2 regions of the Pseudoxanthomonas sp. GW2 genome follow, and region 2 is predicted to be linked to the other one. Evidence: riboswitches for the same ligand, from Rfam matches in the RefSeq annotation. Region 2 holds a riboswitch; the other holds the start of a gene.
The links. Region 2 has a riboswitch for cobalamin ahead of btuB (TonB-dependent vitamin B12 receptor). Riboswitches for the same ligand answer to the same signal wherever they lie in the genome.

Region 1 (14,471 bases), on a different contig from region 2:
GATGGCCGACGGCACGGGTGCGCGGCGCCTTGCAGCGTCGATAATCCCCCTGCCCCGGTCCGTGGACACACAGGCAAGGGGGACGCCATGAAACCGTTGCTGTTGACCGCCGCAGCCACCCTGCTGCTGGCTTCCTGCGCCAGCGCATGGCCGGATCGCGCCGACCCGGGCGCAATCACCGACCTGCCCCCGCGCTTCCAGGTGCTCGACGCCGCTACCGGCGCCACCTCGCCGGTGGCCGGGCCGGCCTGCCGCAGCCCGCTGCTGGATCCGCGCGACGGCACCCGCCTGCGCCTGCTGCGCTCCACCGGCGGCCTGGGCGACTACACGCCGGAAACGACGCCGCGCTACGGCCTGTCCGCGCGCCAGGCGCTGCGCATCGACTGCAATACCGGCATCGCCATCGGCGCGGTGCCCGCGCCGCGGTGACGCTGCCTTGCGGCGCGAGTTGGCTCCAGGTGCCAGGCAGCAGGTCGGGTCAGTGCGCGACTGGAAGGTTCCAGTTCTCGGCCTCCTGTCCGCAGCGCTGTTTGCGGCGCTCTGGTGGCTCAAGTTCGTAGGCACCGAAGGACAGGCGCCATCGCGGGCACTGGTGGTCAGCTTCGTGCTGGCGCTGCTGCATGGCTGGCCGGCCCTGTTTGCCTTGATGCGCAGCCCCGGGGCCGGTCCGTTCGGCCGCTCGGTGCGTGCGGCCTTGATCGTGCTGGCGCCTGTCGCCGTCGTGCTGGCGCTTGCCGCTTGCGACGTCCTGCTGCCGGCGGCGGCGTGGCCGGATACGGCCACTGGCATCTGGCTGTTCTGCCAGCTTGTTGCGGTGCCGGCGTGCTGGGCACTCGCCCGCCTGGACTTTGCACGCCGTCGCTCGTCGGCCTGACGCTTCACCCGGTCAGGTGCAGCAGGACGCGTGGCGCGCTCCCGTCGCCCGGCGGGCAGGACGACGGTAGCCAATGACGCCGGCGCGGACGGGGCGGCCGCGCCGCGTGGTGTCAGAAGCGGTTGTCGCCGTCCAGGATGCGGCCCAGCCCGCCCAGCACCGAGCCTTCGCCGCGGTTATGGCCGCCGGCCTGCGGCGCGGCCTGCAGCATGCGTCCGGCCAGGCGCGAGAACGGCAGCGACTGCAGCCAGACCTTGCCCGGTCCGGTCAGGGTGGCCAGGAACACGCCCTCGCCGCCAAACAGCATGCTCTTGATGCCGCCGACCGGGCGCACGTCCATGCTGACGCTGGCGTGGTAGCCGACCACGCAGCCGGTATCCACGTCGATGCGCTCGCCGGCGGCCAGCTCGCGCTCGACCACGCAGCCGCCGGCATGGATGAACACCCAGCCGTCGCCCTCGAGCTTCTGCATGATGAAGCCCTCGCCGCCGAACAGGCCGGTGAGGATGCGGCGCTGGAAATGCACGCCGACCTGCACGCCGCGCGCGCCGGCCAGGAAGCTGTCCTTCTGGCAGATGATGCGGCCGCCGTGCTCGTCCAGCTTCATCGCCAGCACCGTGCCCGGGTAGGGCGCGGCGAAGGCCACCTTGGCCTTGCCGCTGCCGGTGTGGGTGAACATGGTGGTGAACAGGCTCTCGCCGGTGATCACGCGCTTGCCGGCCGCCAGCAGCTTGTCCATGAAGCCGCCGCCCTGGCCGCGGTGCGAGCCGTCGCCGAAGATGGTGTCCATCTGCACCGCGGCGTCCTTGAACATCAGCGCGCCGGCCTCGGCGATGGCGCTCTCGCCCGGATCCAGCTCGATCTCGACGAACTGCATCTCCTGGCCGTGGATGCGGAACTCGATCTCGTCGGCGCGGGCGCGGCCGGCATTGCGCGGCAGCGGCGGCGGCGTGGCGGCCGGGTCGCCGGGCACGCCGTCGACCAGCTCGGCGATGTTGCGCACCGGCAGCCAGTCGCCCATGCCCTCGCGCCAGGCCAGCAGGCCGGGGTTGCGCGCGGCCTCGGCGCGCGCGCTGTCGGTGTCCATGGGGCCGAGGCGGCGGTTGCTCGCGGGGTCGTGCAGGTACCACTGGGTCATGGCGGCCTCCTGGGGGGGAATCGCGGGCCGAGTCTAGGACCGCGCGCCGGGATGCGCAGGTGCCGGATGTCAGCTCGGCACCAGGGGCCACGCCCGGTGTTCAGCCAGGGTTGGCGGCCACCTGCAGCACCGCGGCTTCGGCGGCGCAGTCGCGTTGCGGTACGCGGCCGGCGGCGCGCGCGGCAGCGAGCTCGCGGCGCGCGGCGGCCAGGTCGGCCTGGAACGCCGGCTCGGCCTGCAGCCGGGCGAAGGTGGCCATGCCCATGAAGCGGCCCTCGACCACGTCGCTGGTCCAGTGCACGTTGCACACCACCCGGCTCTCGCCGAAGGCGCGGCCGCGCGCCAGCAGGGCATCGCTGTGGCCCGGCGCGGCCTGCGCCAGCACCAGCGACCACAGCGTGCCGATCGCGGTATGCCCGGAGGGATAGGAACCACTGTGCGCCAGGCGTGCCTCGTCCTGCGGGGTGCAGGTGGGCGCGTGGTTGGCCAGGAACGGCCGCGGGCGCTTGTAGTGGTCCTTGGCCTTGCGGGTGGAGCGGGAAGCATCGGCCAGGCTGCGGCGCAGCAGGCGCCAGGTGGCCGGGGTGTGTTGCAGGTCGATCTCCACGCCCAGGGCGCAGGCGAACAGCGGCGCGGCCTGCGGGAACTGCAGCTCCGCGTCCACCGCGGCCTGGGCGAAGCGCGGGGTACCGTGCAGCGCCAGCGCCGCTTGCATGCGCGCCTGGTCCAGCGCGGCCGCTTCTCCGGACGGCGGCGGCGGCAGCAGGGCCAGGCTGTCGGGCACGGCGGCGTCGGGCAGGTAGCCGATGGCCCAGCCGGGCCGGCTTTCCGGCACGCCGTCGGCGGCCAGTGCGGGCGCGGGCGGGGTGGGGCGCGCGCTGCACGCGGCCAGCGCGGCGCCAAGCAGGACGGGAACCAGGGCCCGCCGCGAGCGGGCCGGCGCGGGGGCGGAAGCGGAAGGCATGGGAGGTCCTGCGCAGGGGAACAGGCCGCCGATTATCCGCGGCCCACCGTGGGCGCGGATGTGCGGGCGGTCATGCCGCCGGGCTCAGGGCTCCGCGGGAGGTCCGCGCCGCGGCGGCGGGAAGCGCAGCACCACGCCGCGCACCGGTGGCCGACGGTGCCACAGCACCGGCACGTCGCGCGGCGGCGGGGGTTCCAGGGTGTCGGCGTCGGTGCCGGCCTGGGGGGAGCCGGCGTCCTCCTCTTCGTCCTCCCAGCTGTAGCGCGGGCGTGGCGGCAGCGGGTCCGCGCGCCACCACAGCAGGCCGGCGAGCAGGCCTGCCAGCGCCCCGCCCAGATGCGACTGCCACGACACCCCGGGCTCGTGCGGGAGCACGGTCACCAGCATGCTGCCGTAGAACAGGAAGCCGATCATGCCGGCGGCGATCGAGGCGCGGTCGCGCCGGCGCAGGCCCAGCACGGCGACCATGAACATCAGGCCATGGGTCAGGCCGCTGGCGCCGAGGTGGCGGCTGCCCGGATCGCCCAGCAGCCAGGCGCCCAGGCCCGAGCCCAGCCACAGCAGCGGCAGTGCGCGCAGGGTGGCGCGCGGATACACCGCGCCGGCGAGGGTGCCGAGGATCAGGATCGCGCCGGCATTGGCGCCCAGGTGCTCCGGCGAGCCGTGCAGCAACGGCGCGGCGAGCAGGCCGATCCACTGGCCGATGTCGCGCGGCGCCACTGCCAGGGCGCGCACGTCCAGCCCGGGCTGGGAAACGAACACCACCAGCAGCAGGAACACGAAGGCCAGGCTGGCGTTGAAGGCGCGCAGGATCCTGCGCCGGTCGCTGCCGGCCTGGGGCATGGGTTCGGTAGGGGCGTCCATGAACCCTGCATGGCGCCTGCCTGGCGCCGAATCAACCGGGTCCGGACAAAAAGAAGGGCGCGGGAGGGCGCGCCCAAGGAGCCACTCACCCTGCCGGGAGAGAGAGAAGGCAGCACCGGGAGAGCCCGGTCGCCGGGTCCGGCGGCCACCCTGCCAGGCGCCGGACCAATGCACGGCGCAACGTTGTCACAGGCGTCGTTAACGTTTCATCTGTGACCCGTGAAGCCGGCATTGGGCGGCCGCGGTTACTGCCGCAGGTCGCGTAGCGGCGCCGGCGCCGGCTGCCCCGGGGTGGCGCGCCAGGGGTTGATGTCCAGGCCGCCGCGGCGGGTATAGCGCGCCTCCACCGACAGCCACTGCGGCCGGCAGCGGGCCAGCACGTCCAGGAAGATCTGCTCCACGCACTGCTCGTGGAAGCCGGCATGCTCGCGGTAGCCGGCCAGGTAGCGCAGCAGGCTGCCGCGGTCGATGCGCGGGCCGCGGTAGCGCAGGTGCACGCTGCCCCAGTCCGGCTGGCCGGTCACCGGGCAGTTGGACTTGAGCAGGCCCGAGTGCAGGTATTCCTCGGCCACCTCGGCCGGATCGGCGCGCAGCACTTCCGCCTGCGGCGGGCCGTAGTGGTCGATGTCCACGTCGGCATCGTCGATGCTGGCGCCTTCGGCGCCTGCCGCCATCGGCGGCAGGCCGAACTCCACCCGCACCGCGGCGCCGGCCGCCTGCGACAGGTCCGCGGCGATGCGTGCGCGCAGCGCGCCGGCATCGGCGAAGCGCTCGCCGTTGAGCGAGTTGAGGTACAGCTTGAACGACTTGGACTCGACCAGGCAGGGCGAATCGGCCGGCACCAGCACGGTCGCGGTGGCCGCCTGCGGGCGGCCGCGGCCGTCCAGCCAGCCCAGTTCGTAGGCATGCCAGCGGTCGTGGCCGGTGAATGGCAGCGCCGCGCCTGCCTGCAGGCCCAGTTCGGCGCGGGCGCCGGCGCGCGGGATCGGGAACAGCAGCGTCGGGTCGTAGCGGGTCGGGTAGGCGACCTCGCGGCCGAGGCTGGAATCGTGCGGGGTATTCATCGGCACATTCTAGGGAAGCGCGCCTGCACGGCGCTTGTCCGCCTCAGCGCGGCGCCAGCGCGATCAGGGCGATGGCGGCGATGGCCAGGGCGATGGCGGCGCGGTTGAGCCGGGAGGTGGGTTCGCCGAAGGCCAGCACGCCGACCAGGGTGCCGGCCACGACCACGCCGATGTTCATGGTCGCGAACACCGTGGCCGGGCTGTCCGGCAGCGCCTGGTGGGCGCGCACGTAGAACACGATGTTGCCGAAGTTGAGCAGCCCCAGGGCCAGGCCCGCGGCGGCGTGGCGCAGCCCCGGGCGCATGCCTTGCGCCAGCATCCGCCACAGCTGCCAGGCGGACATGCCGAAGAACGCCAGCACGAAGGCCACCAGCAGCGCGGCCGATGCCGGGGTGCCGGCCATGGCCAGGCGCTTGAGCACCACGTCGACCACGGCGAAGCCGGCCCATACCGCCAGCAGCAGGAGCCAGCCGCGACTGCCGGAGGGCGCACCGGCCGGGCGTGCCAGGATGCCCAGCACCGCCAGCAGGCCCAGGCCGAGGCCGGCCAGCTTCATCGCCCCGGCGCGCTCACCGAAGAACACGAAGGCCGCGGCCAGCGACAGCAGCAACGACAGCCGCTGGGCCACGTCGGTGCGCACGATGCCGGCGTGGCGCACCGCCGCGGCCAGCACCAGGAACAGGGTCGGCAGCAGCGCCGCCAGCACCAGCAGCGCACCCCAGGGTGCGCCAGGCTGGTGCAGGGCGGCCGCCGGCGGCTTGAGCAGCCAGGCCGACAGCAGGGCCGCGGCCAGGTAGTTCCAGGTGACCATCTGGCCCACGTCCCAGCCGCGGCGCGGCGCCAGCTTCAGCAGCACCGAGACCAGGACGCTGCAGGTCACGCTGAGCAGGAGGAAATGCATGCGCGGGGAGGCGGGCGGGAAGGCGCCATTGTCGCCGAGTGGCGGGCGCGGCAGCCACACCGGCGCCGCGCGGCCGGTCTGTATCATGTGCGCATGACCGCAAGCGCCTTCCCCGACGAGTCGACCACCCTGATGTTGCCCGGCCCGGCCGGCGCGCTGGAGGTGGCCGTGGACCTGCCCGAACCGGGCGACGCCCGCCCGCTGGTGGCGGTGGTCTGCCACCCGCTGCCGACCGAGGGCGGGACCATGCACAACAAGGTGGTGACCATGGTCGCGCGCGCGCTGCGCGAGCTGGGCGCGACCACGGTGCGCTTCAACTTCCGCGGCACCGGCGCCTCCGAGGGCGAGTTCGACCGCGGCGTCGGCGAGCGCGAGGACCTGCGCGCGGTGGTGGACTGGGTGCGCGCCGCGCGCCCGGGCCAGACGCTGTGGCTGGCCGGGTTCAGCTTCGGCTCCTACGTCAGCCTGTCCAGCGCCGCCGAGCTGGCGCCCGATGCGCTGATCTCGATCGCGCCGCCGGTGGCCGGACGCGGCTGGGACTTCTCCGGCATCCAGATCCCCGAGGTGCCGTGGCTGGTGGTGCAGGGCGACCAGGACGAGATCGTCGACCCGCAGGCGGTGTACGACTGGATCGATTCGCTGCCGCGCAAGCCGCAGCTGGTGCGCATGCCCGAGACCAGCCACTTCTTCCACCGCAAGCTGATCGACCTGCGCGGCGCCATCCAGCACGAGGTCAAGGGCTGGCTGTCGCAGGCATGAGCGCAAGCGGCGTGCGCACCCCCTCGCAGGTCTACGCCGAGGGCGCCGCGGCCGGGCGCTGGCGCGACGACCCGGCGCAGCACCCGGCCCTGCGCGAGCTGGACCGCATCCACCAGGCGCTGCTGGCGCCGCCTTCCGGCGGCCTGCTGTCGCGCCTGTTCGCGCGCCCGGCGGCGCCGGTGCGCGGCCTGTACTACTGGGGCGAGGTCGGGCGCGGCAAGACCTTCGTGGTCGACCTGTTCTACGAATCGCTGCCGTTGCCGGTGTACTCGCCGGGCACGGGCAAGCCGCAGGTCAGCAACGGCAAGTACCGCACCCACTTCCACCGCTTCATGCGCGGCGTGCACGAGCGCCTGCGCGAGCACGCCGGCGAGGCCGACCCGCTGGCGCACATCGCCCGGCGCTGGCGCGGCGCGCTGAAGGTGCTGGTGCTGGACGAGTTCTTCGTCACCGACATCGGCGACGCCATGCTGCTGGCGCGCCTGCTGGAGCGGATGTTCGCCGAGGGCGTGACCCTGGTGACCACCTCCAACACCGCGCCGGAGAACCTGTACCGCGACGGCCTGCAGCGCGCCGGCTTCCTGCCGGCGATCGCGCTGCTGCAGCAGCACTGCGTGGTGCTGCGCTCGGACGGCCAGGAGGATTACCGCCTGCGCGCGCTGACCCGTTCCCCGGTCTACCGCGCGCCGCTGGACGCGGGCGCGGAGGCCTGGCTGGCGGAGCGCTGGCGCGAGCTCAGCGGCGGCGACGCGGCGCACGGCGGCAACATCGAGATCGACGGCCGCAAGATCCCGGTGCGCGGCCGCGGCAAGAGCATCGCCTGGTTCGACTTCGCCGCGCTGTGCGACGGCCCGCGCGGCACCACCGACTACATCGAGATCGCGCGCGAGTTCAACACCGTGCTGCTGGGCGGCATCCCGCGCATGGGCGCGGTGAACGAGGACGCGGCACGGCGCTTCGTCAACCTGGTTGACGAGCTGTACGACCGCCAGGTCAACCTGGTGTGCACCGCCGACGCGGCCCCGCCGCAACTGTACGAAGGCCAGCGCCTGGGCGGCGCGTTCGAGCGCACCGCTTCGCGCCTGATCGAGATGCAGAGCGCCGAGTACCTGGCCACCCCGCACCGCGCCTGAGCCTCAGCGCGGCGCCGTGCGCAGGCGCCAGGCGCACAGCCACAGCCAGGACAGGTACAGCGCGACCACCGCTTTCTGCGAGGCCCCGCGCGGCAGCTCGCGCCACAACGCGTGCAGCCACAGCCCGGCGAAGGCCAGCAGCGCCAGCAGCAGCGCCGCCAGGGCCCGTCCGCGCCAGTGCGGATCGCGGTGCAGCGCAGCGGACTGCAGCAGCATGCCGCTGCCGACCAGCAGGAACGCGGCCATCGCCGCGATGCGGTGGACCAGCGCCTCCAGGTCGTCCACCGGGTACCCGGGTGCCGGTCCCGGCCAGGCGGCGGTGGCCGCCAGCGCCAGCGCGCCGCCGCACAGCAGCACGGGCACCAGCGCGTAGCGCGCCCACGGCTCCAGCGTGCGCCGCAGTTCCAGCGCCAGCAGCACGATGCCCAGGGCCAGGCCGTAGTACGCCGCGCGCAGCCACGCGCTCCAGGCACCGGACAGGTACAGGCTCAGCGGCGCCAGCCAGGGGTCGTATTCCGGGCGCAGCGCCTGCACCGCCACCGCGGCCAGCAGGAAGTGGGCGAGGCTGCCCAGCACCAGGGGGCTGGCCACGGACCTGGGGTCGGGGGCAGGCATGCGCATGCCGGCAGTGTCGCAAATGCGCGGGGCTGGCGCAGGCGGCGGCCCGGACGAGTCCGCCAACAGGGTACCTGTTCCGAGATATGGGGTTGCCATGATCCTGGTACCCCACTATCTTGTGTCGCGTCGGTACCCGCGCCGCGGCGCGGGTTTAAAAGGGAAGTCCGGTGGGCCGCAAGGCGAATCCGGCACTGCCCCGCAGCGGTAACCGGAAACGAACCCGCACCAACGCACTGGGCCAAGGCCTGGGAAGCGGCGGAAGTAGGCGGAGGGAAACCTCCACGTCCGGAAGTCCGAAGACCTGCCGACAGCCGCGCCAAGCACACCGCGCGGTGCCGGTCACGGAATCCCCGGAGGGGGGAAGACTGGCGAAGCAGGGTCCGCCGCAGCCGCGCTGCGTCGCGGCCGTTGCGACGCTGCCTTCGCATCCTCCGCATCCGCACCGGATCCGCGTTCCCCGAGGGAGGGACGCGGGGTGCATCACGCCACGGAGGATGCGCATGACATCCCAGGACACCCCCTCACTGGTCGCCGACGCGGCCCCGGCCACCGCGGCCATGGCCGCCACCGGCGACGCGCTTGCCGACGCCCCGGTTCCCACCCCGGCCGCCGTGCGCGCGGCCGCACCGGCCCCGCCGCCGGCAGCCACCACCTGGATCACCAAGGAGGCCGGCAACCGCCGCCTGCCATTCGACCCGGCGCGCCTGGAGCGCAGCATCGATGCCATCCACGCCGAGTTCCCGCAGCTTGAGATCGACGGCTACAAGCGCGCGGTACTGGGCTTCGTCGCGCGCAAGCAAGCGCTGTCGGCCGACGACCTGGTCGACCACCTGATCCGCGAGGCGGAGGCGCGCGTGGACCTGGCCGCGCCGGAATGGGAGTACTTCGCCGCGCGCCTGTACCTTCGCCGCCTGTACAAGCGCGCCAGCCGCAACCGCTTCTACGACGTGGCACAGAAGTACGGTTCCTATGTCGGCCTGCAGGAGAGCCTGGCCGACCGCGGCATCTATTCCAACGACATCCTGCGCGCCTATTCCAAGGAGGAGCTGGAGGAGGCCGGCCGCCTGGTCGACCCGGAGCGGGACAAGCTGTTCACCTACAACGGCCTGTACCTGCTGGCGACCCGCTACCTGGCCACCGACGCGGCGCGCAACGTCTACGAGCTGCCGCAGGAGCGCTGGCTGACCATCGCGCTGTACCTGATGCAGGACGAAAAGCCCCGTGAGCGACGCATGCAGCTGGTGGGCGAGGCGTACTGGGCGCTGTCCAACCTGTACATGACCGTGGCCACCCCGACCCTGCAGAACGCGGGCAAGGTCGGCGGCCAGCTGTCCAGCTGCTTCATCGACACCGTCGACGACAGCCTGCAGGGCATCTACGACTCCAACACCGACATCGCCCGCGTGTCCAAGGGCGGCGGCGGCGTGGGCGCATACCTGGGCTACGTGCGCGCCGCCGGCGCGCCGATCCGCGGCGTGCCCAACTCCTCCGGCGGCGTGGTGCCGTGGATCAAGCAGCTCAACAACACCGCCGTCTCGGTGGACCAGCTGGGCCAGCGCAAGGGCGCGGTGGCGGTGTACCTGGACATCTGGCACCGCGACATCGAGGCGTTCCTCGACCTGCGCCTCAACAACGGCGACCAGCGCCTGCGCGCGCACGACGTATTCACCGCGGTGTGCATCCCGGACCTGTTCATGGAGGCGGTGGAGCGGCGCGGCGACTGGTACCTGTTCGACCCGCACGAGGTGAAGCAGGCCAAGGGCTGGTACCTGCAGGACTTCTACGACGAAAAGCGCGGCGAGGGCAGCTTCCGCAGCAAGTACCAGGAGCTGGTCGAGGACGAGCGCATCGGCCGCAGGACGGTCAAGGCGATCGACCTGTTCAAGCGGATCATGGTCTCGCAGCTGGAGACCGGCAACCCGTTCATGTTCTACCGCGACGAGGTCAACCGGAAGAACCCAAACAAGCACTGCGGCATGGTGTACTCGTCCAACCTGTGCACCGAGATCCTCCAGAACCAGAGTCCGACCCGGATGATCCAGGAGGTCATCTCCGGCAACCAGATCGTGACCACCAGGCAGGCTGGCGACTTCGTGGTCTGCAACTTGTCCTCGATCAACCTGGGCCGCGCGGTGGTCCAGGCCGAGGGCCAGGGCGACCTGATCAGCGACGTGCTCGAGCGCCTGGTACCGATCCAGGTGCGCATGCTCGACAACGTCATCGACCTCAACCAGCTGCCGGTGCCGCAGGCGACCATCACCAACCGCAAGTACCGCGCGATCGGCCTGGGCACCTTCGGCTGGCACCACCTGCTTGCACTCAAGGGCATCCACTGGGATTCGAAGGAGGCCGAGGACTACAGCGACGCGCTGTACGAGCGGATCAACCGCCTGGCGATCCAGGCCAGCATGGAGCTGGCGAAGGAAAAGGGCACCTACCCGGCCTTCCCCGGCAGCGACTGGCACACCGGCGCCTACTTCCGCGAACGCGGCTACAACTCGCCCGAGTGGTTGGACCTGGCCGCTCAGGTGGCGGTCAACGGCCTGCGCAACGGCTGGCTGCTGGCGGTGGGGCCGAACATGTCCACCGCGCAGATCGCCGGCTCCAGCGCCTCGATCGACCCGGTCTACTCGGCGTTCTACTACGAGGAAAAGAAGGACTACCGGCGCCCGGTGGCCGCACCCGGCCTGTCGCTGGAAACCTGGCCCTACTACGAGAAGGGCGCGTGGAAGGTGGACCAGTTCGCCTCGGTGCGGCAGAACGCGCGCCGCCAGCGCCACGTGGACCAGGCAATCAGCTTCAACCTCTACGTGCCTTCATCGATCCGCGCTTCGGTGCTGCTGGAGCTGCACCTGGAGGCCTGGCGGCAGGGGCTGAAGACGACGTACTACGTGCGCTCGAACGATATCGACGTGGCCGAGTGCGAATGGTGCAGTAGCTGACCGCGCGTTCGCGCTAGTCAGGTTCCACGGTTCGCGCTGCGAACCGTGGGTCCCGCTCATCAGCCTCCATACCCCCGCGCCTTCGGCGCGCCCCCCTGACTCAGGGGGGCTTTCCTCCAGAACGCTGGTTGCGGTCGGCAACCAGCAGAGAGAGAACGACCATGACTACTGTTGCCGCACCGCGTACCGCTACCCGGCTGGACCGCATCCGCATCCTCGAGCCGCGCCATCCCAACCGTTCGACCGGGATCATCAACGGGACCACCTCGGGCATCCTCAACTGGAACGACATCCCCTACCCGTCGTTCTACCGCGCCTACAAGGAGCTCTCGACCAACTTCTGGATCCCGGACGAGGTCGACATGAAGGGCGATGCACGCCAGTACGGCGAGCTGTCGGCGCGCGAGAAGAACGCCTTCGACTCGATCATCGGCCTGCTGGCCACCTTGGATTCGCCGCAGACCCGCTTCATCTACAACGTGGCCGAGTACATCACCGATCCGGCGGCGCATGCCAACGCGGCGATCATCGGCCAGCAGGAAGTGATCCACAACGAGAGCTACAGCTACGTGCTGGCCTCGATCACCGACCTGGCCAACCAGAACCGCGTGTTCGAGATCGCGCGCACCCACCCGACCATCCTGCGCCGCAACGCGCCGATCATGGCCGCGTACGAGGACTTCATGCGCGAGAAGACCGCCGAGACCCTGCTGCGCGCGCTGATCCAGTCCTCGATCCTGGAAGGCATCAACTTCTATTCCGGCTTTGCCTACTTCTACAACCTGGTGCGGCAGAACCGGATGGCCGGCACCGGCAAGATCATCAGCTTCATCAACCGCGACGAGCTGGCGCACACCAAGTTCATCAGCGAGGTGATCCGCGCCATCGTCGGCGAGCACCCGGAGCTGCAGACCGACGAGCTGACCGACTACGTGCACGTCGCCTTCCGCCACGCCATCGAGCTGGAGACGCAGTGGACCGGCGAAGTGCTGGACGGGATCGACGGCATCGACGTGGACGAGATGATCCGCTACGTGAAGTACCGCGCGAACAAGATGGCCGGGATGCTGGGCATCGAGTCCCTCTACGCGGAGACCACCGACAACGTCATGCCCTGGATCCGCGCCTACGCCGACAACTTCACCCAGACCAAGACCGACTTCTTCGAGATGCGCAACGCCTCGTACAAGAAGACCAACGCGGACAACGGATTCGATGAGCTGTGAGGCGCGTGATTCGTGATTGGTCATTGGTGATTGGAAAAAGCAAGGCCATCACGCTCCTGCACGAATCACGAATCACGAATCACGAATGACCAATCACCAGTCACCAATCCCGGCCTTCATGCGCCTCCTGATCGCCTACGCCTCCCTCAGCGGCAACACCCGCGACCTCGCACGGCAGGTGCGTGGGCACTGCGAGGCGCATGGCCACGCCGTGACCTGGCTGGAGGCGGGATTGCACGCGCTGGCCGACGCGGGCGATCCGCGCCATGACCTCTACCTGCTGGGCAGCTGGACCGACAACGGCGGGCGCACGCCGGCGGAGATGAAGCAGTTCATCGCCGACCTGGTCGCGGCCGTGGGCAAGCCGGCCAACGTGGCCGTGTTTGGCACCGGCGAGACCCAGTGGGGCGAGGAGTACTACTGCGGCGCGGTGCGGCGCATCGCCCGCTTCTTCGATTCACCCTTCCCGCGCCTGGAAATCGAGCAGATGCCGCATGGGCAGCGCGATGCGCTGGCCATCGCCCGCTGGACCGACCAGGTGCTGGCCGCCACCGGAGCCGCTGCCCATGCAGATCCTGCACGCCGCCTCGCCTGAGGCCCATGCCGCCGCGCTGGCGGCCCATCCCCGCCTGCTGGTGGACTACTGGAAGGACGCCTGCCCGGGCTGCACCATGCTCGATCTTGCGCTGCGCAGGTTCGCCACCGAGCCGGCCGCGCAGGGCCTGGTGCTGCTGAAGGTGAAGCTGGAGGAGGTTGGCGAGGACTTCTTCCGCGGCCTGGGCCTGCGCCAGACCCCGACCCTGGCGCTGTTCCGCGATGGGGTGGAGACGGCGCGGCTGCCGGGCTTCCAAGGCCCCGCGCAGCTGGCCGCGGCGGTCGCGGCGTACCTGTAGCCGTCGCCTCACGCGCGCCTTTCCCTGGATCGGCGATGATCGGGCCGGGCCAACAGGGAGAACGCCGCCATGTCCGAAGCCGTCCCCGCCGAAGCGCGCCCCACCGAGGCGCGCCTGATGAACATGGTCTTCCCCGACCACACCAACCACCTGGGCACGCTGTTCGGCGGCCAGGCGCTGGCGTGGATGGACATGGCCTCCTTCATCGTCGCCTCGCGCTACGCGCGTACCACGGTGGTGACCGCGCGCTCGGAGCAGGTGGACTTCAACCAGCCGATCCACAAGGGTGACCTGGTGGAGGTGATCGCGCGCCTGGTGAAGGTGGGCCGCAGCTCGATGAACGTCGAGGTCGAGGTGATCACCGAGAACCTGCTCAGCGGCGAGCGCAAGCTGTGCACCCGCGGGCAGTTCGTGATGATCGCGCTGGATCCGCTGGGCCGGCCGACGCCGGTACCCAAGCTGCCGGCGGGCGCCGCGGCCGATTAGGCCGCCCCGGGATCGATCCCGGGATGGCGCTGTTGCCAGGCGGCCAGCGCCTGGCGGTACTCGTCCAGGGCTTCGGCGTAGAGGTCGTACACGCAGATCGGGCAGCCGCTCTCGCAGCATTCGGACGGCAGCGGCTTTTCCGGGGGCTGCGGCGGTGGATCGTCCGCCGGGAAAACAGGGTCGGGTGGCATCGCGAAAGCGTAGCCGATCACCGTGCCGCGCAGGCAGCCGACCCGGCTGCGCCGCGGACGCCTGTTATTCAGATTTTCGCCACCGATAGTGTGACGAGCTCGGCACTCCCGGCGGCGAAAGACCCTATGCAACCGCCCGGGCGGCGCTGCGCCGGGCCAAGGGATCGCTACCAATCCGCAGAGACCGTCGATCGTATTGAGGATCTTCATCAGGCCTGCTCAATCGCCGTGCAGCGGGCGCCGATAGATGGGCACACCCGGAACCGCCCGCGCGGCTCCGGGCATCCCCCGACCAGGCGCCCCGGGCGGCTCCGCCGTCCTCCAGCCGCAACAACCTCCCCCCGAGGCAGTCATGAACGAGTTCCTCCAACGCTTTACCGTCGGCAAGCGAATGTTCGCCGGCTTTGGCTTCCTGCTG
Region 2 (14,471 bases):
CACTGCGCGCCGAGCGCCTGTGCCCGGACGCGGTGTTCGTGCCGCCGGACTTCCCGCGCTACCGCGCGGTCTCCCGCCAGGTGCGGCAGATCATGCTCGAGCACACCGACCTGGTGGAGCCGTTGTCGCTGGACGAGGCCTACCTGGACGTGACCGTGAACAAGACCGGCCTGCCCAGCGCCACCGCGGTGGCCGAGGCGATCCGCGCCAGGATCCGCGCCGAGACCGGGCTGACCGCCTCGGCCGGGGTGGCGCCGAACAAGTTCCTGGCCAAGATCGCCTCGGACTGGAACAAGCCCGACGGCCTGTTCGTGATCCGCCCGCAGCACGTGGAGCGGTTCCTGACCCCGCTGCCGGTGGAACGCATCCCCGGGGTGGGCAGGGTGATGCAGGGCAAGCTGGCGCAGTTGGGCATCGCCACCGTCGGCGACCTGCGCCAGCGCCCGCTGGAGGAACTGCAGCGGCGCTTCGGCAGCTTCGGCGCGGCCCTGTACCGGCGCGGGCGCGGCATCGACGAGCGCCCGGTGGAACCGGAGCAGCCGGTGCGCTCGGTTTCCTCCGAGGACACCTTCGCCCAGGACCTGCCGCTGGAAGCGCTGGAGCCGGCGATCCGGCAGCTGGCGGAAAAGACCTGGAACGCCTCCCGCCGCGCCGGCCGCGCCGGGCACACCGTGGTGCTCAAGCTCAAGACCGCGCAGTTCCGCATCCTTACCCGCAGCCTGACCCTGGAGCGGCCGCCGGCCTCGGCCGCCGAACTGGGCGAGCTGGCCTGCGCCCTGCGCGCGCGGGTGGCGCTGCCGGCCGACACCCGCTACCGGCTGGTAGGCGTGGGCCTGTCCGGCTTCCGCGACGCCGAGGAAGTGGCGCCGCAGGGCGACCTGTTCGGCGAGCTGGCCGTGCCCGCGGACGCGCCGGCGCGCTAGCCCCTTTGGCAGGGGCGGGGGTGCGGACCGCCGGCTACCATCCGCCATCCGCGCCTGCCGGCGCGATCGGCGTCGCCGCGGCCTTGCGCGAACATCGGCCGTGGACGGCGCCGCCCAGCCGCCAATCCGGAGCCTTCATGTCCCAGCTGTCCCGCGCCTCCGTCCTCGCCCTGTCCCTGCTGCTGGCCCCGGGCCTGGCCGCCGCCAGCCCGGCCGCCGCTGCCAACCGCCCGGCCGCCGAAGCCAGCGCCGCCGCGCAGGCCCTGCGCGAGCTGTACACGGCCGAGTGGGAATGGCGCCAGCGCGAGTACGGCTACGAGTACGTCGAGGGTCGCTGGCAGCCGGGCAGCCGCCTGCCCGCGGTCGCCCCGCGCGACTGGGAGCGGCGCGTGGCCTACTGGGAGCAGGTGCTGCGCAGGCTCGACGCGATCCCGGCCGCGGCGCTGCCGCCGGAGGAGCGGATCAACGCCGAGGTGTTCCGGGCGATGGTGGAGGCCGACCTCAACAACGCCCGCTGGCGCACCTGGGAGGCGCCGTTCAACAGCGACAGCTTCTTCTGGGCCGAGATCGTGCCCTGGGCGCCGTACCGCAGCGAGGCCGAGTGGCGCCGCTTCATCCAGCGCCTGCGCGACGTGCCGCGCTACTTCGCCGACCAGCGCGCCAACATGGAGGCCGGCCTGGCGCGCGGCTGGAGCGTGCCGCGCGCCTCGCTGGACGGGCGCGACCGCACCATCGAGCCGTACACCCGCACCGGCGCCGGCAACCCGGCGCTGGACGTGTTCGACGCGATCCCCGCCTCGGTCCCGGAGGAGGTGCGCCGCGCCCTGCGCGAGGAAGGCCGCAAGGTGGTGCTGGAACAGGTGGTGCCGGCCTACGCCGGGCTGCTGGACTACTTCCGCAACCAGTACCTGCCGCGCACCCGTACCACGGTCTCGGCGCGCGACCTGCCCGGCGGCGCGGAGTTCTACCGCAGCCAGATCCGCGAATACGTGACCTTGGACATGACCCCGGAGCAGGTCCACCAGCTGGGCCTGGCCGAGGTCGAGCGGATCTCGGCGGAAATGCGCCAGGTGATGGCGCGCGCAGGCTTCCAGGGCAGCTTCGCCGAGTTCCTGCAGTTCCTGCGCACCGATCCGCGGTTCTACGCCAGGACCCCGCGCGAGCTGCTGGCGGCGGCCTCGTACCACGCCAAGCGCATCGACGGCGAGCTCAACCACGTGATCGGCACCCTGCCGCGCTACCGCTTCACCATCCGCCCGGTGCCGGACGACATCGCGCCCAACTACACCTCCGGCCGCGGCGGCCTGGAGTCGTGCCTGTTCAATACCTGGGACCTGCCGTCGCGGCCGCTGTACAACCTGCCGGCGCTGGTGCTGCACGAGTGCGCCCCCGGCCACAGCCTGCAGGCCGCGCTGGCGCTGGAGGCGCCGGCGCGCCCCGAGTTCCGCCAGCAGGTGTACTTCTCCGGCTACGGCGAGGGCTGGGGCCTGTACACCGAATGGCTCGGCACCCAGATGGGGATCTACGAGACCCCGTACGAGGAGTTCGGCCGCCTGACTTTCGAGATGTGGCGCGCCGCGCGCCTGGTGATCGACACCGGCCTGCACGAGTACGGCTGGAGCCGGCAGCAGGCGATCGACTACCTTGCCAGCCACACCGCGCTGGCGCACATCGACATCGTCAACGAGGTCGACCGCTACATCTCGTGGCCGGGGCAGGCGCTGTCCTACTACGTCGGCTACCGCACCATCCTCGACCTGCGCCGCGAGGCCGAACGCGAGCTGGGCGCGCGCTTCGACCAGAAGGCCTTCCACGACCGCATCCTCGGCCTGGGCGCGGTGCCGCTGACGACCCTGCAGCGCGAGGTGCGCGCGTTCATGGCCGAGGCCAGGGACAAGCCGGCGGCGGCCGCGGCGCCCTGATCCGCGGGGCGCGGCGCGGACGGACGGCGCCGCCCGCACCACCGGCGCGCGCTCAGGGCGTGCGGTACTGCAGCGCCAGCGCGTACTCGCGGCCGGGCTGGTTGTACCAGGCCACGGTCTCGTACTGGCGGTCGAACACGTTGCTGGCCTTGGCCTGCACGGTCCAGGCCGGGGACAGGGTCCATTCCAGGCGCAGGTCGAGCAGGCCGTAGCCCCCCAGGCGGGTGGTATTGGCCACGTCGTCGTAGCGCCGGCCGGCGCCGCTGACGGTCAGGCCGGCGGCGAACGCGCCGAAGCGGCGGTCCAGGTCGATCCGACCGCTGCGGCGCGCGCGCCGCGGCAGCCAGTTGCCGTCGTTGAGGCCGTCGCTGTCGTTGCGCGGATCCAGCCAGCTCAGTTCCAGCGCCAGGTCGAAGCCGGCCAGCGCGGTGGCCGCGGTCAGCTCGGCGCCGCGGATGCGGGCGCGGTCGATGTTCACCAGGTTGAAGCCGGTGTCATAGCCGATCAGTTCGTCGATCCGGGTCTGGAACACGTCCACGCCCAGGCTCCAGCCTTCGCCCTGGCCGTGCACGCCAAGGTTCACGCTGCGCGACTCCTCCGGTTCCAGCAGCGGATTGCTGAAGCCGGGGTAGTACAGGTCGTTGAAGGTCGGCGCCTTGAAGCCGGTTCCGGCGCTGGCGGCCAGGCGCCAGGTCCCGTCCAGGTCGAAGCCGTAGCCGAGGCTGCCGGTGGCGTGGTTGCCGAACTGGGCGTTGTCGTCGTTGCGCGCGCTGGCCTGCAGCGAATGCGCGCCGAAGCGGCCCTGGTACTCGACGAAGGCGCCGAGGTTGTCGCGGCGGCCGCGCTCGAAGCCGGCGCTGCTGGAAACGCGGTCGTCCTGCCAGTCCAGTCCGGCGCTGAACAGCTGCCCCGCGCCGAAGCCGGCGTCCAGCTGCAGCGAGGCCAGGTCGCGGCGGGTACGGTAGCTGTTGACCAGGCGGCGCGCGCCGTCCTGGCGGTAATAGCCCTCGGCGTCGTCGCGGGTGCGGCCGGCCTGGGCCTGCAGCGAGACGCGCTCGCCCAGGCGCCAGTCCAGGCGCGCGCCGGCCACCTGCTGCAGGTTGTCGGCCTCGTTGCCGCTGTACGGGCCGCCGTCGTACTCGTTGCGGCTGTCCGAATCCAGCAGGTGCGCCTGCAGCTCCACGTCCTCGCCAAGCTTGGTCCCGGCGCGCAGGTTGAGCGAGTTGTTGCGGTGGCCGTCGCGGTCCGGCTCGTCGACATAGCAGCCGGCGCCCCAGCCGGCGGCGGTGCCGCGGCAGGCGTCGAAGCCGTCTTCCTCGCGGTGGCCGGCGCGGGCGGAGACCCAGCCGCGCTCGCCGCGCCAGGACAGGCCGGCATTGGCCTCGCGCAGGGCGTGGCTGCCCACCCCCAGGCGCAGGTCCTGGCGCAGGCCCTTGCCGGCGCCGCGGGTGAACACCTGGATCACGCCGCCGATCGCCTCCGGGCCGTACAGGCTCGAGCGCGGTCCGCGCACGATCTCGATCCGCTCCACCTGGTCCAGCGGGATGTCCTGCAGCGCCGGCATGCCGTTGCTGGCCGCGCCGATGCGCATGCCGTCCACCAGCATCAGCACGTGGTCGGACTCGGTGCCGCGCAGCATCAGCGCGCTGACCTTGCCGTGCCCGCCCTGGTTGGACAGGTTGACGCCGGCGCGGCCGCGCAGCAGGTCCTGCAGCGAGCCGGCCTGGCTGCGCTCGATGGTGGCGCGGTCGATCACCTGCACCGGAACCAGGCTCTCGTGCACGGACTGGACGGTGCGGGTGGCGGTGACCACGACCTCGTCCAGGTCGGTGGCGGCCTCCAGCGCGCAGGCGCTGGCCGGCGCCAGGGCCGCGGCCACGGCAAGGCATAGGGGACGGAACGGGAACGGCTTCATGCATCTCTCCTGCTGTCGCGCACGCCCGCGCGACCGGTGGCGTGGGGCTGCGAGGGAGAGAGGCAAACGCCAGGCGCGTGCGACCGCACGCGGCTGCCGCCCGCAATGCCCTCCGCATCGCAACCAGTCGTCTTCCGGGCCGGTCTCCGGGCTCGCGGGCGAACAGGCGCATGGCCTGCTCCATCCGGGCGCCTTCCCATGCGCGGGGCACAGTGGCGGTGTTGCCCGGACTTGTCCTGCTTACCGTTGCGGGGGCAGCGCCGGAATGTCCGCGCGGCCCTGCGGCCGCGGCGGAGTCACCGGCTTCCCGTTTCAACCGCGGCCCATGCCGCGGTCACCCGAAAGTGGGCGCAGTCTATGCCTATCGGCGGGGGGGGGCAATGGAGCGGGGTGGCGGGCAGGCCGTGCAGCCATGCCCGCGGACCGTGCGGTCAGCGTAGCGACTGCACGAACGCGGCGGCGATGGCTTCCAGGCCGGCCTGGTCCTCGGCGTCGAAGCGGTCGGGCTCCGGGCTGTCCAGGTCGAACACGCCGAGCAGGGTGTCGCCGCCCACCAGCGGCACCACCAGCTCCGAGCGCGAGGCCGAATCGCAGGCGATATGCCCGGGGAAGGCGTGCACGTCGGCCACGCGCTGGGTCTGGCGGGTACGCGCGGCCGCGCCGCACACGCCCTTGTCCAGCGGGATGCGCACGCAGGCCGGCAGGCCCTGGAACGGACCCACGACAAGTTCCTTGCCGTCGTAGAAGTAGAAGCCGACCCAGTTGAGCGCGGGCAGGGCGTGGTAGACCAGCGAGGACAGGTTGGCGGCGTTGGCGACGCGGTCGCGCTCGCCGTGCAGCAGGCCGCGCACCTGGGCCAGGAGCTGTTCGTACTGTTCCGGCTTGCTGCCGGTAAGCGGGATGGCGGAGAAGGACATGCGCGCATGTTACCCGCAGCGCTGGCCGGGCATCGCCCGGATCGCGGGATGCTGCGTGGCGCGTATGATCCGCCGGCCGCATCGTGCGGCCGCCTGGAGTTGGACATGGACCTGCGCAGCCTCGACCGCCTCTACGTCACCGGCACCGATACCGGCGCCGGCAAGACCGTCGCCAGCTGCAGCCTGCTGCATGCGCTGCGCCGGACCGGGCGGCGCGCGGTGGGGATGAAGCCGGTGGCCAGCGGTTGCGCGCTGGTGGATGGCGCCTGGCGCAACGAGGATGCGCTGGCGCTGCAGGCGGCCAGCGCGCCGCGCCCGGCCTACGCCGACCTCAACCCGTTCGCGTTGCCGCAACCGCTGGCGCCGGAACTGGCCGCGCGCGCCGCGGGCATCGAGGTCGCGCTGCCACCGCTGCTGGAGGCCTTCGCCCGCCTGCGCGCGCAGGCCGACGTGGTCGTGGTCGAAGGCGTGGGCGGCTGGGCCGCGCCGTTGGCCGGCGACCTGGACCAGGCCGACCTGGTGCGTGCGCTGCGCGCGCCGGTGGTGCTGGTGGTCGGGATGCGCCTGGGCTGCCTCAACCATGCGCGGCTGACCGCGCGCGCCATCGCCGCCGACGGCCTGCGCCTGGCCGGCTGGATCGCCAGCGAGGTCGATCCGGACATGGCCTGCCGCGAGGACAACCTGGAGCTGCTGTCCGCGCGCCTGGACGCGCCCTGCCTGGGACGGCTGCCGTACGTGCCGGCGCCCGATCCGGAACGCATGGCGGCAGGATTGGCGCTGGCCGGCTGAACCCGACGGGCCAGCGCCAGGGGCAGCATCAGTCGAAGCCGGCCAGGGTGGTCTTGCCGATCGCCGTGCCGCTCTCCAGCAGCGCGTGCGCCTTGCGCAGGTTGGCGGCGTTGATCGTGCCCAGCGAGCCGGTGCGGGTGGTGGCGATGGTCCCGGCGTCCGCCAGGCGCGCCACCTCGCGCAGGATCTCCTGCTGGCGCTGCAGGTCGGCGGTGCCGAACAGCGGGCGGGTGAACATCAGCTCCCAGTGCAGCGACAGGCTCTTGCGCTTGAGCGGCATCACGTCCAGCGCGGCCGGGTCGTCGATCAGCGCGATCCGGCCCTGTGGCGCGATCAGCTCCACGACATCGGCCAGGTAGCGGTCGGTATGGGTGGTGGAGAACACGAACGCCGGCGCGCCGATGCCCAGCGCCGCGACCTGCGGCGCCAGCGGCTGGCGGTGGTCGAGCACGTGGTGGGCGCCCATCTTCTTCACCCACTCCACCGTTTCCGGGCGCGAGGCGGTGGCGATCACGGTCAGCCCGGTCAGGGCCCGCGCCAGCTGCACGGTGATCGAGCCGACGCCGCCGGCGCCGCCGATCACCAGCAGGGCATTGGCCGCGCCCGGCACCGGGTCGTCCACGCGCAGGCGGTCGAACAGGGTTTCCCAGGCGGTCAGCGAGGTCAGCGGCAGCGCCGCGGCGTCCTCGTCGCCCAGGGTCTGCGGCGCATGCGCGGCGATCCGCGCGTCCACCGCCTGCAGCTGGGCATTGCTGCCGGGACGGTCGATCTGGCCGGCGTAGAACACGCGGTCGCCGGGCTGGAATCCCTGCACCTGGCTGCCCACCGCGCGCACCCGGCCCACGGCATCCCAGCCCAGGATGCGGTGCTCGCCCGGCTCGGGCCGCGCCGAGAGACGCACCTTCACGTCCACCGGGTTGACCGAGATCGCCTGCACTTCGACCAGCAGGTCGTGCGCCGCGTACTCCGGATCGGGCATTTCCAGGTCCAGCAGCGAGCGCGGGTCGGAAACAGGCAGGGGTTGTGCGGTACCGATCGCTTTCATGGCGTGCTCCACGCTGTCGGGGGAGCGCAATTTCGCGCTTCTCCCGTTGCCATGGAAGTGCCCGCCGGGCGTGCGCACGGTGATGGCGCCGGCGATCCCACCGCCGAGGGCCTGGGACGTCGCGCATGCCTCGCGCACCCCGGTTGCCGGGGCCGGCCGCCCTGGGCGGCGGCGCCAACCGGGGGAAAAAAAAGGCCCGGCAGCGGGAGGGGATGCTGCCGGGCCCGGGTTTGCGCGGGGGAGGGAACCGCGCAAAGACTTGAATCGTGGTCCGGGCCGCGGCCCGGGATGGCTCAGCGCTTGCGCGCGGCCTTGGCGACGGTCGCCTGCACCTGGCTGGTGGCGCTCTCGAACTGGCTCTTGGCCAGTTCGCCCAGCGCCTCGCCGGTCTTGAGGGTCAGGCCGATGACTTCCTGGCCGGCGGCGGCAACGCGCTCGGCGTTGTCGCGGGCCACCTGCAGGCCCTTCGGCAGCAGGGTGCGGTAAGCATCCAGGTCGCGCGCCTCGGCGAGTTCGCCCAGGTAGCTGGTGGTCGCCTCGACGTTCTTCTCCAGGGTGCGCAGCTGCACGCCGAACAGCGACTCGGCGTTCTCGAGGGCCAGGCGGTTCACCCGCGCGGCCACGGCCGCAAACTGGTGGGTATAGGCGCTGAGCTGCTCGTTGAACTGGTAGGACATGGCTGGCTCCAGTACGGATCACCTCTATGGTGCGATGCAGCATACCCCGTCCTTTTGTGCGATGCAACATCGCCCGCAACCGTTGTTCTGCTTTGTGAAGGCGCGCACGAAAACGCCGCCGGCACGGGCCGGCGGCGCGGGAGGAGGGCAGGGGCGGCCCGGCAGGTCGCCGGCTCAGCCGCGGTAGCGGCAACCGGAGGTGCAGGTCTCGTGGACCACGACCTCGCTCAGCAGCGGCACCGAGGGCTTGAGCCGGGCCCAGATCCAGGCGGCCAGGTTCTCGCTGGTCGGGTTTTCCAGGCCTGGGATCTCGTTGAGGTAGTGGTGGTCCAGCTGCTCGTACAGCGGCTTGAACGCCGCCTTGAGGTCGGCGAAGTCCATCACCCAGCCGGCCTGCGGGTCGACCGGCCCTTCCACGTGCAGTTCCACCCGGAACGAGTGCCCGTGCAGGCGCGCGCATTTGTGGCCCTCGGGCACGTTGGGCAGGCGGTGCGCCGCCTCGAGGGTGAAGACCTTGAAGATTTCCATGGCGTGGATTGTCGTTCGTGGCCGGGCGGGCGGGCAATGCCACGGGCTGGGCCCGTTGCGGGTCCCGGGACGGGAACGGCAGCCGTGGCTGCCGTTCCATCCTGCGCGTTATCCGTGGATATCAGCGGTTGGCGTCGCGGCGCGGGCCGCCGCCATTGCGCTGCTGGTTGCGCTGCTGGGCATGGGTGGCGGCCGCCGGCGCGCGGTTGCCGCGACCATTGCCGCCGCGGTTGCCGGCGCGATTGCCGGCATGGGCGTGGGCCTGGCCTTCGCCGCCGCCATGCGGACGCCGGCCGCGGCCGCCGCCGGGCTTGCGCGGCGGGCGCTGGCCGCCCGGCTGCTCGGCCTTGCCCGGCGCGCTGTTGCCCCAGCGGATCGGCACCTGCGGCTCGAACCCGGGCAGGTCGCGGATCTCCATGTCGCGGCCGAGCAGGCGCACGATCTGGCGCAGCAGCTTGGCGTCGTCCTGCGAGACCAGCGACAGCGCCTCGCCGTTGGCGCCGTTGCGGCCGGTGCGGCCGATCCGGTGCACGTAGTCCTCGGCGACCATCGGCAGGTCGTAGTTGATCACCCGCGGCAGCTGGTCGATGTCGATGCCGCGCGCGGCGATGTCGGTGGCCACCAGCACGTTGACCTTGCCGGACTTGAAGTCGCCCAGCGCGCGCAGGCGCTGGCTCTGGCTCTTGTTGCCGTGGATCGCCGCGGCGCGGATGCCGGCCTTCTCCAGGTGCGTGGCCAGCTTGTCGCTGCCGTGCTTGGTCTTGGCGAACACCAGGGTCTGCACCCGGGTGTCCTGGCCCAGCAGGTGCAGCAGCAGCTCGCGCTTGCGCGCCGCGTCGACCGGGTGCACGCGGTGGGCGATGGTCTCGGCCACGGTGTTCTGCGGGGTGACCTGGACCTCGCGCGGGTTGCGCATGAACTCCATCGCCAGCTGCTTGATCGACTCGGGGAAGGTGGCCGAGAACAGCAGGGTCTGGCGGTTCTGCTTCGGCAGCTTGGCCAGGATGCGCTTGATCGAGGGCAGGAAGCCCATGTCGAGCATGCGGTCGGCCTCGTCCAGGACCAGGATCTCGATCCCGGACAGGTCGATGCTGCGGCGTTCGATATGGTCGATCAGGCGGCCCGGGCAGGCGATCACCAGGTCCACGCCGCGGCGCAGCGCATCCAGCTGGTTGCCCATGCCCACGCCGCCGTAGACCACGGCGCTGGGGATGCGCAGGTACTTGCTGTAGCCGCGCAGGCTGTCGTGCACCTGGGTGGCCAGCTCGCGGGTGGGCGCCAGGACCAGGGCGCGCGGCTTGCGCGGCCCGCTGACCTTCTGCGGCGCGGTGCCCAGGTGCTGCAGCAGCGGCAGGCCGAAGGCGGCGGTCTTGCCGGTGCCGGTCTGGGCGCCGGCCAGCAGGTCGTGGCCGGCCAGCGCCAGCGGAATGGCCTGCTGCTGGATCGGGGTAGGGGTTTCGTAGCCCTGCTCGGCAAGCGCGCGCAGCAGGAAGGGCGCAAGGCCCAGGGATTCGAACGACATCGGGGAACACTCCATGGATGACCCGCGGCGGCTGCCGCCGGGTGGCCGTCAAGGCCGATGACTCGGAGCGTTCCCGTGAATCCGCGCTGCGAGAAGGGATGGGCCGGAAAGGTCCGGCGCGAATGCCAGGCGGAAGGCGTCGGGGATGGAGCGGGACGCCGGAGCTGTTCCGGCGCTGCCGGTCCCTGGGGGAAACGGACGGCCGCTGGCAATCGGTGCGCGCATTCTACGGCAAGAGCGCCGGCGGCGCCCGGCGCGGCCGCGGGAAGCATTCAGGCGCGCCCCGCGGCGATGCTTTCGGGTGAAACCGTCCGTGCCGAGCCGCTACAATCCGCCATCCACAGCCAGCAGGAGCGCGCAATGAAGCTCGGAACCCTCAAGGAAGGCGGCCGCGACGGCACCCTGGTCGTGGTCTCCCGCGACCTGTCCCGCGCCGTGCGCGCCACCGGCATCGCCGCCACCCTGCAGCAGGCCCTGGACGACTGGCAGCGTGCCGCGCCGCGCCTGGTGGCGCTGGCCGAGGCGTTGGAGCAGGGCCAGGCCGCGGACGCGTTCGAGCTGGACCACGCCACCCTGGCCGCGCCGCTGCCACGCGCCTACGAATTCGTCGACGGCAGCGCCTACCTGCCGCACGTGGAGCGGGTGCGCCGCGCCCGCGGCGCCGAGGTGCCGGAGAGCTTCTACACCGACCCGCTGATGTACCAGGCCACCAGCGCCGGCTTCCTCGGCCCGCGTGACCCGGTGCGCGTGGTCAGCGAGGACTACGGCATCGACCTGGAGGCCGAGATCGTGGTGGTCACCGACGACGTGCCGATGGCGGTGACGCCGGAGCAGGCCGCCGGCCATATCCAGCTCGTCGGCCTGGTCAACGACGTGTCCCTGCGCAACCTGATCCCGGCCGAGCTGGCCAAGGGCTTCGGCTTCCTGCAGTCCAAGCCGCGCTCGGCGCTGGGCCCGGTGTTCGTGACCCCCGACGAGCTGGGCGATGCCTGGCGCGGCAACAAGCTGCACCTGCCGCTGGTCACCCACTACAACGGCGAGTGGTTCGGCGCCCCGGAGGCGGGCGAGGACATGCAGTTCGATTTCGCCCAGCTGGTCGCGCACGCGGCCAGGACCCGGCCGCTGGCGGCCGGCACCATCGTCGGCTCCGGCACCATCGCCAACCAGGACGTGTCCCGGGGGGCCTCGTGCTTCGCCGAGCGGCGCACGGTCGAGGCCCTGCGCGACGGCAAGCCGTCCACGCCGTTCATGAAGTTCGGCGACCGCATCCGCATCGAGATGTTCGACCGCCAGGGCAACAGCATCTTCGGCGCGATCGAGCAGCGCATCGAACCGCAGCCGCCGGCGGCCTGAGGCCGGCCCACGCAGGCGCGCCGCACCGGGAGGCAGGATGTCCGCGCAACTGACGCTTTACACCTACTGGCGTTCCAGCGCCGCCTACCGCGTGCGCATCGGCCTGGCGCTCAAGGGCCTGGACTACGCCAGCGAGCCGGTGCACCTGGTCCGGGATGGCGGCCAGCAGCACGCGCCCGCGTTCGCCGCGCTCAATCCGCAGGAGCTGGTGCCTGTGCTCAGGCACGGCGATCTGGTGCTGCGGCAGTCGCTGGCCATCCTCGAGTACCTCGACGAGACCTGGCCCGAGCCGGCATTGCTGCCGGCCGACGCCGCCGGCCGCGCGCGGGTGCGCGCGCTGGCCCAGGCGATCGCCTGCGACGTGCATCCGCTCAACAACCTGCGCGTGCTGCAGTACCTGGAGCACGGGCTGGAACAGGCCCAGCCGGCGCGCGAGGCCTGGGTCCGGCACTGGATCGGGCTGGGCCTGGACGCGCTGGAACGGCTGCTGGCCGGCGATCCGGCCACCGGCCGCTTCTGCCACGGCGATGCGCCCGGCATGGCCGACTGCGTGCTGGTGCCGCAGCTGTACAACGCCCGCCGCTTTGGCCTGGACCTGGCGGCGTGGCCGGCGATCGCCCGGATCGGGGCCGCCTGCGCCGCGCTGCCGGCGTTCGCCGCGGCGGCGCCGGAGGCGCAGCCGGACGCGCCGCGTTCCTGAGCCTGCAAAGGCAAGGGGCCGCGCAGTGCGCGGCCCCCGGGTCCACCGCGGCCAGGCTTCAGACGAAGCCGTGGCTGATGCCGGCGCTGGGCTGGTTGAGGTCGGCGTAGGGATCGTGCTCGCCCTCGGCGCCCTCGGACAGGCGGAACTTCAGCGCCAGGCCGTCGCGCGAGTCGGCCGCGCGCAGCGCTTCCTCCTGGTCGATCCGGCCCTGCTTGACCAGCCGGAACAGGCACTGGTCGAAGGTCTGCATGCCTTCCTCCAGCGAGGCCTCCATCGCCGCCTTGATCTCGTGCACCTGGCCGCGGCGCAGCAGGTCGCGGATCATCGGCGTGTTCAGCAGCACCTCGGTGGCCGGCAGGCGGCGGCCGTCGATGCCGCGGACCAGGCGCAGCGAGACCACCGCGCGCAGGTTCAGCGCCAGGTTCATCAGCACGTTCTTGTGCGCGCTCTCGGGGAAGAAGTTGAGGATGCGCTCGATGGTCTGGTCGGCGTTGTTGGAGTGCAGGGTGGCCAGGCACAGGTGGCCGGTCTCGGCGAACGCGATCGCTGCCTCCATGGTCTCCGCGTCGAGGATCTCGCCGATCAGGATCACGTCCGGCGCCTCGCGCATGGCGTTCTTCAGCGCGTTGTGGAAGGCGTGGGTGTCCAGGCCCACCTCGCGCTGGTTGACGATCGACTTCTTGTGCTTGTGCAGGTACTCGATCGGGTCCTCGATGGTGAGGATGTGCCCGGTCATGTTGCTGTTGCGGTAGTCGATCATCGACGCCAGCGAGGTCGACTTGCCCGAGCCGGTGGAGCCGACGATCAGCACCAGCCCGCGCGGGGTCATGATGATGTCCTTCAGCACCTCCGGCAGGTTCAGTTCCTCGATGGACGGGATCACGCTGCGGATCGCGCGGATCACCATGCCCACCTCGCCGCGCTGCTTGAACACGTTGACGCGGAAGCGGCCGGCGTCGGCCACGGCGATGGCCATGTTCAGCTCCAGGTCGCGCTCGAACTGCGGCACCTGGCCCTCGTCCATCAGGGAATAGGCGATCTTCTTGACCATGCCCGGCGGCAGCCCGGTGTTGCCGAGCGGGTAGAGCTTCCCTTCGATCTTGATGTAGACCGGCGCCCCGGTGGTCAGGAACATGTCCGAGGCATTCTTCTCGGTCATCAGCTTCAGGAAGTAGCCGATATCCATTAAGTGACGTTCCCCAATAGCAAGGTGCCCGGGCATCCATTTGCATGGACGCCTCCGGCTTCCGACAATGGCCGCGACCCCAAGGGACGCGACTTTCCCCGATGAACGATCCTAGCTTCGCATACTTCCGCAGGACCCTGTACGCGCTGGTATGCACTTTCGGGCTGGTTGTCACGGCCCAGGCGCAGACCGCCCTGCCGGCCGTGCAGCAGGCCGAGCGCGCGGTACTGGAGGCCCAGCAGGCCGACGCCGACCATTACGCCCCGGACCTGATCGAGGCCGCCCGCCAGGGGCTGATCGAGGCCCAGGCGCTGGCCGCCTCGCGCTCGCGCAGCGACCAGCGCAACGCCGAGGCCCGCGCCCGCCGGGTGGCGGCCGATGCCGACCTGGCCCGGGCCCGCAGCGAGCTGGCCAGGGCCGAGGCGGACGTGTTGCAGCGCCGGCAGGAGGTCGATGGCCTGCGCCGGCAGCTGGGCCTGGCCCGGCTGGAGGGCGCCGAATGAGCGCGCGCCGCCTGTCCGGTCCACTGGCCGCCTGCCTGCTGCTGGCCCTGGCCGCCCCCGCGCTGGCCGCCGAGGACGCCGACGCGGCGCGCCTGCGCGCGCGGCTGGAGGCGCTGCAGGCCGATCCGTCGCTGGCGCGGGGCGCCGGCCTGGAGCTGCTGCAGGCCCAGCAGGCGATTGCCGCCCTGGAGCAGGCCCGCCGCAGCGACCGCCCCGAGGCCCTGTACCTGGCCGAGCGCCGGGTCGAGATCGCCGAGACCATGGGCCGCGCCGCGGCCGCCCGCGGCGAGCTGGCGCGGCTGGAGTTGCAGCGCAGCGAACTGCTGGTGGAAGCCAGTCGGCGCGAGGTCGAGAGGGCCCGCCGCGAGGCCGAGCAGCTGCGCATCCAGGCCCAGATCCAGGCCGAGGAGGCCGAGCGCCTGCGCCTGGCCGCCGAGGCCGAGGCGCTGGCGCGCAGCGAGGCCGAGGCGGCGCTGGGCAAGGCCGCC

Region 1: it holds a riboswitch for cobalamin, as region 2 does, so the genes downstream of both, B351_RS0102265 (ribonucleoside-diphosphate reductase subunit alpha) here and btuB (TonB-dependent vitamin B12 receptor) in region 2, are expected to answer to the same signal.

The regions. Positions count from the first base shown of each region.
Region 1 covers NZ_ALIP01000022.1:92,841-107,311, forward strand. Annotated here, with positions in the region: gene B351_RS16065 (hypothetical protein) at 88-429, shown strand; gene B351_RS0102220 (hypothetical protein) at 482-874, shown strand; gene B351_RS0102225 (TIGR00266 family protein) at 987-2,012, opposite strand; gene B351_RS0102230 (phosphatase PAP2 family protein) at 2,113-2,976, opposite strand; gene B351_RS0102235 (rhomboid family intramembrane serine protease) at 3,061-3,840, opposite strand; gene queF (NADPH-dependent 7-cyano-7-deazaguanine reductase QueF) at 4,086-4,904, opposite strand; gene B351_RS0102245 (EamA family transporter) at 4,948-5,805, opposite strand; gene B351_RS0102250 (alpha/beta hydrolase) at 5,899-6,564, shown strand; gene zapE (cell division protein ZapE) at 6,561-7,697, shown strand; gene B351_RS0102260 (DUF998 domain-containing protein) at 7,701-8,312, opposite strand; cobalamin riboswitch at 8,426-8,639, shown strand; gene B351_RS0102265 (ribonucleoside-diphosphate reductase subunit alpha) at 8,816-11,257, shown strand; gene B351_RS0102270 (ribonucleotide-diphosphate reductase subunit beta) at 11,419-12,483, shown strand; gene B351_RS0102275 (flavodoxin) at 12,602-13,078, shown strand; gene B351_RS0102280 (co-chaperone YbbN) at 13,050-13,376, shown strand; gene B351_RS0102285 (acyl-CoA thioesterase) at 13,446-13,862, shown strand; gene B351_RS18225 (oxidoreductase-like domain-containing protein) at 13,859-14,263, opposite strand; partial or broken gene B351_RS0102295 (MCP four helix bundle domain-containing protein) at 14,406-14,471, shown strand, end outside.
Region 2 covers NZ_ALIP01000105.1:8,573-23,043, forward strand. Annotated here, with positions in the region: gene dinB (DNA polymerase IV) at 1-923, shown strand, start outside; gene B351_RS0108330 (DUF885 family protein) at 1,061-2,845, shown strand; gene btuB (TonB-dependent vitamin B12 receptor) at 2,898-4,760, opposite strand; cobalamin riboswitch at 4,880-5,117, opposite strand; gene B351_RS0108340 (GAF domain-containing protein) at 5,192-5,677, opposite strand; gene bioD (dethiobiotin synthase) at 5,783-6,466, shown strand; gene B351_RS0108350 (zinc-binding alcohol dehydrogenase family protein) at 6,495-7,511, opposite strand; gene B351_RS0108355 (phasin family protein) at 7,805-8,188, opposite strand; gene queD (6-carboxytetrahydropterin synthase QueD) at 8,363-8,716, opposite strand; gene B351_RS0108365 (DEAD/DEAH box helicase) at 8,838-10,238, opposite strand; gene B351_RS0108370 (fumarylacetoacetate hydrolase family protein) at 10,599-11,591, shown strand; gene maiA (maleylacetoacetate isomerase) at 11,629-12,291, shown strand; gene B351_RS0108380 (PilT/PilU family type 4a pilus ATPase) at 12,350-13,480, opposite strand; gene B351_RS0108385 (DUF4398 domain-containing protein) at 13,582-13,983, shown strand; gene B351_RS0108390 (OmpA family protein) at 13,980-14,471, shown strand, end outside.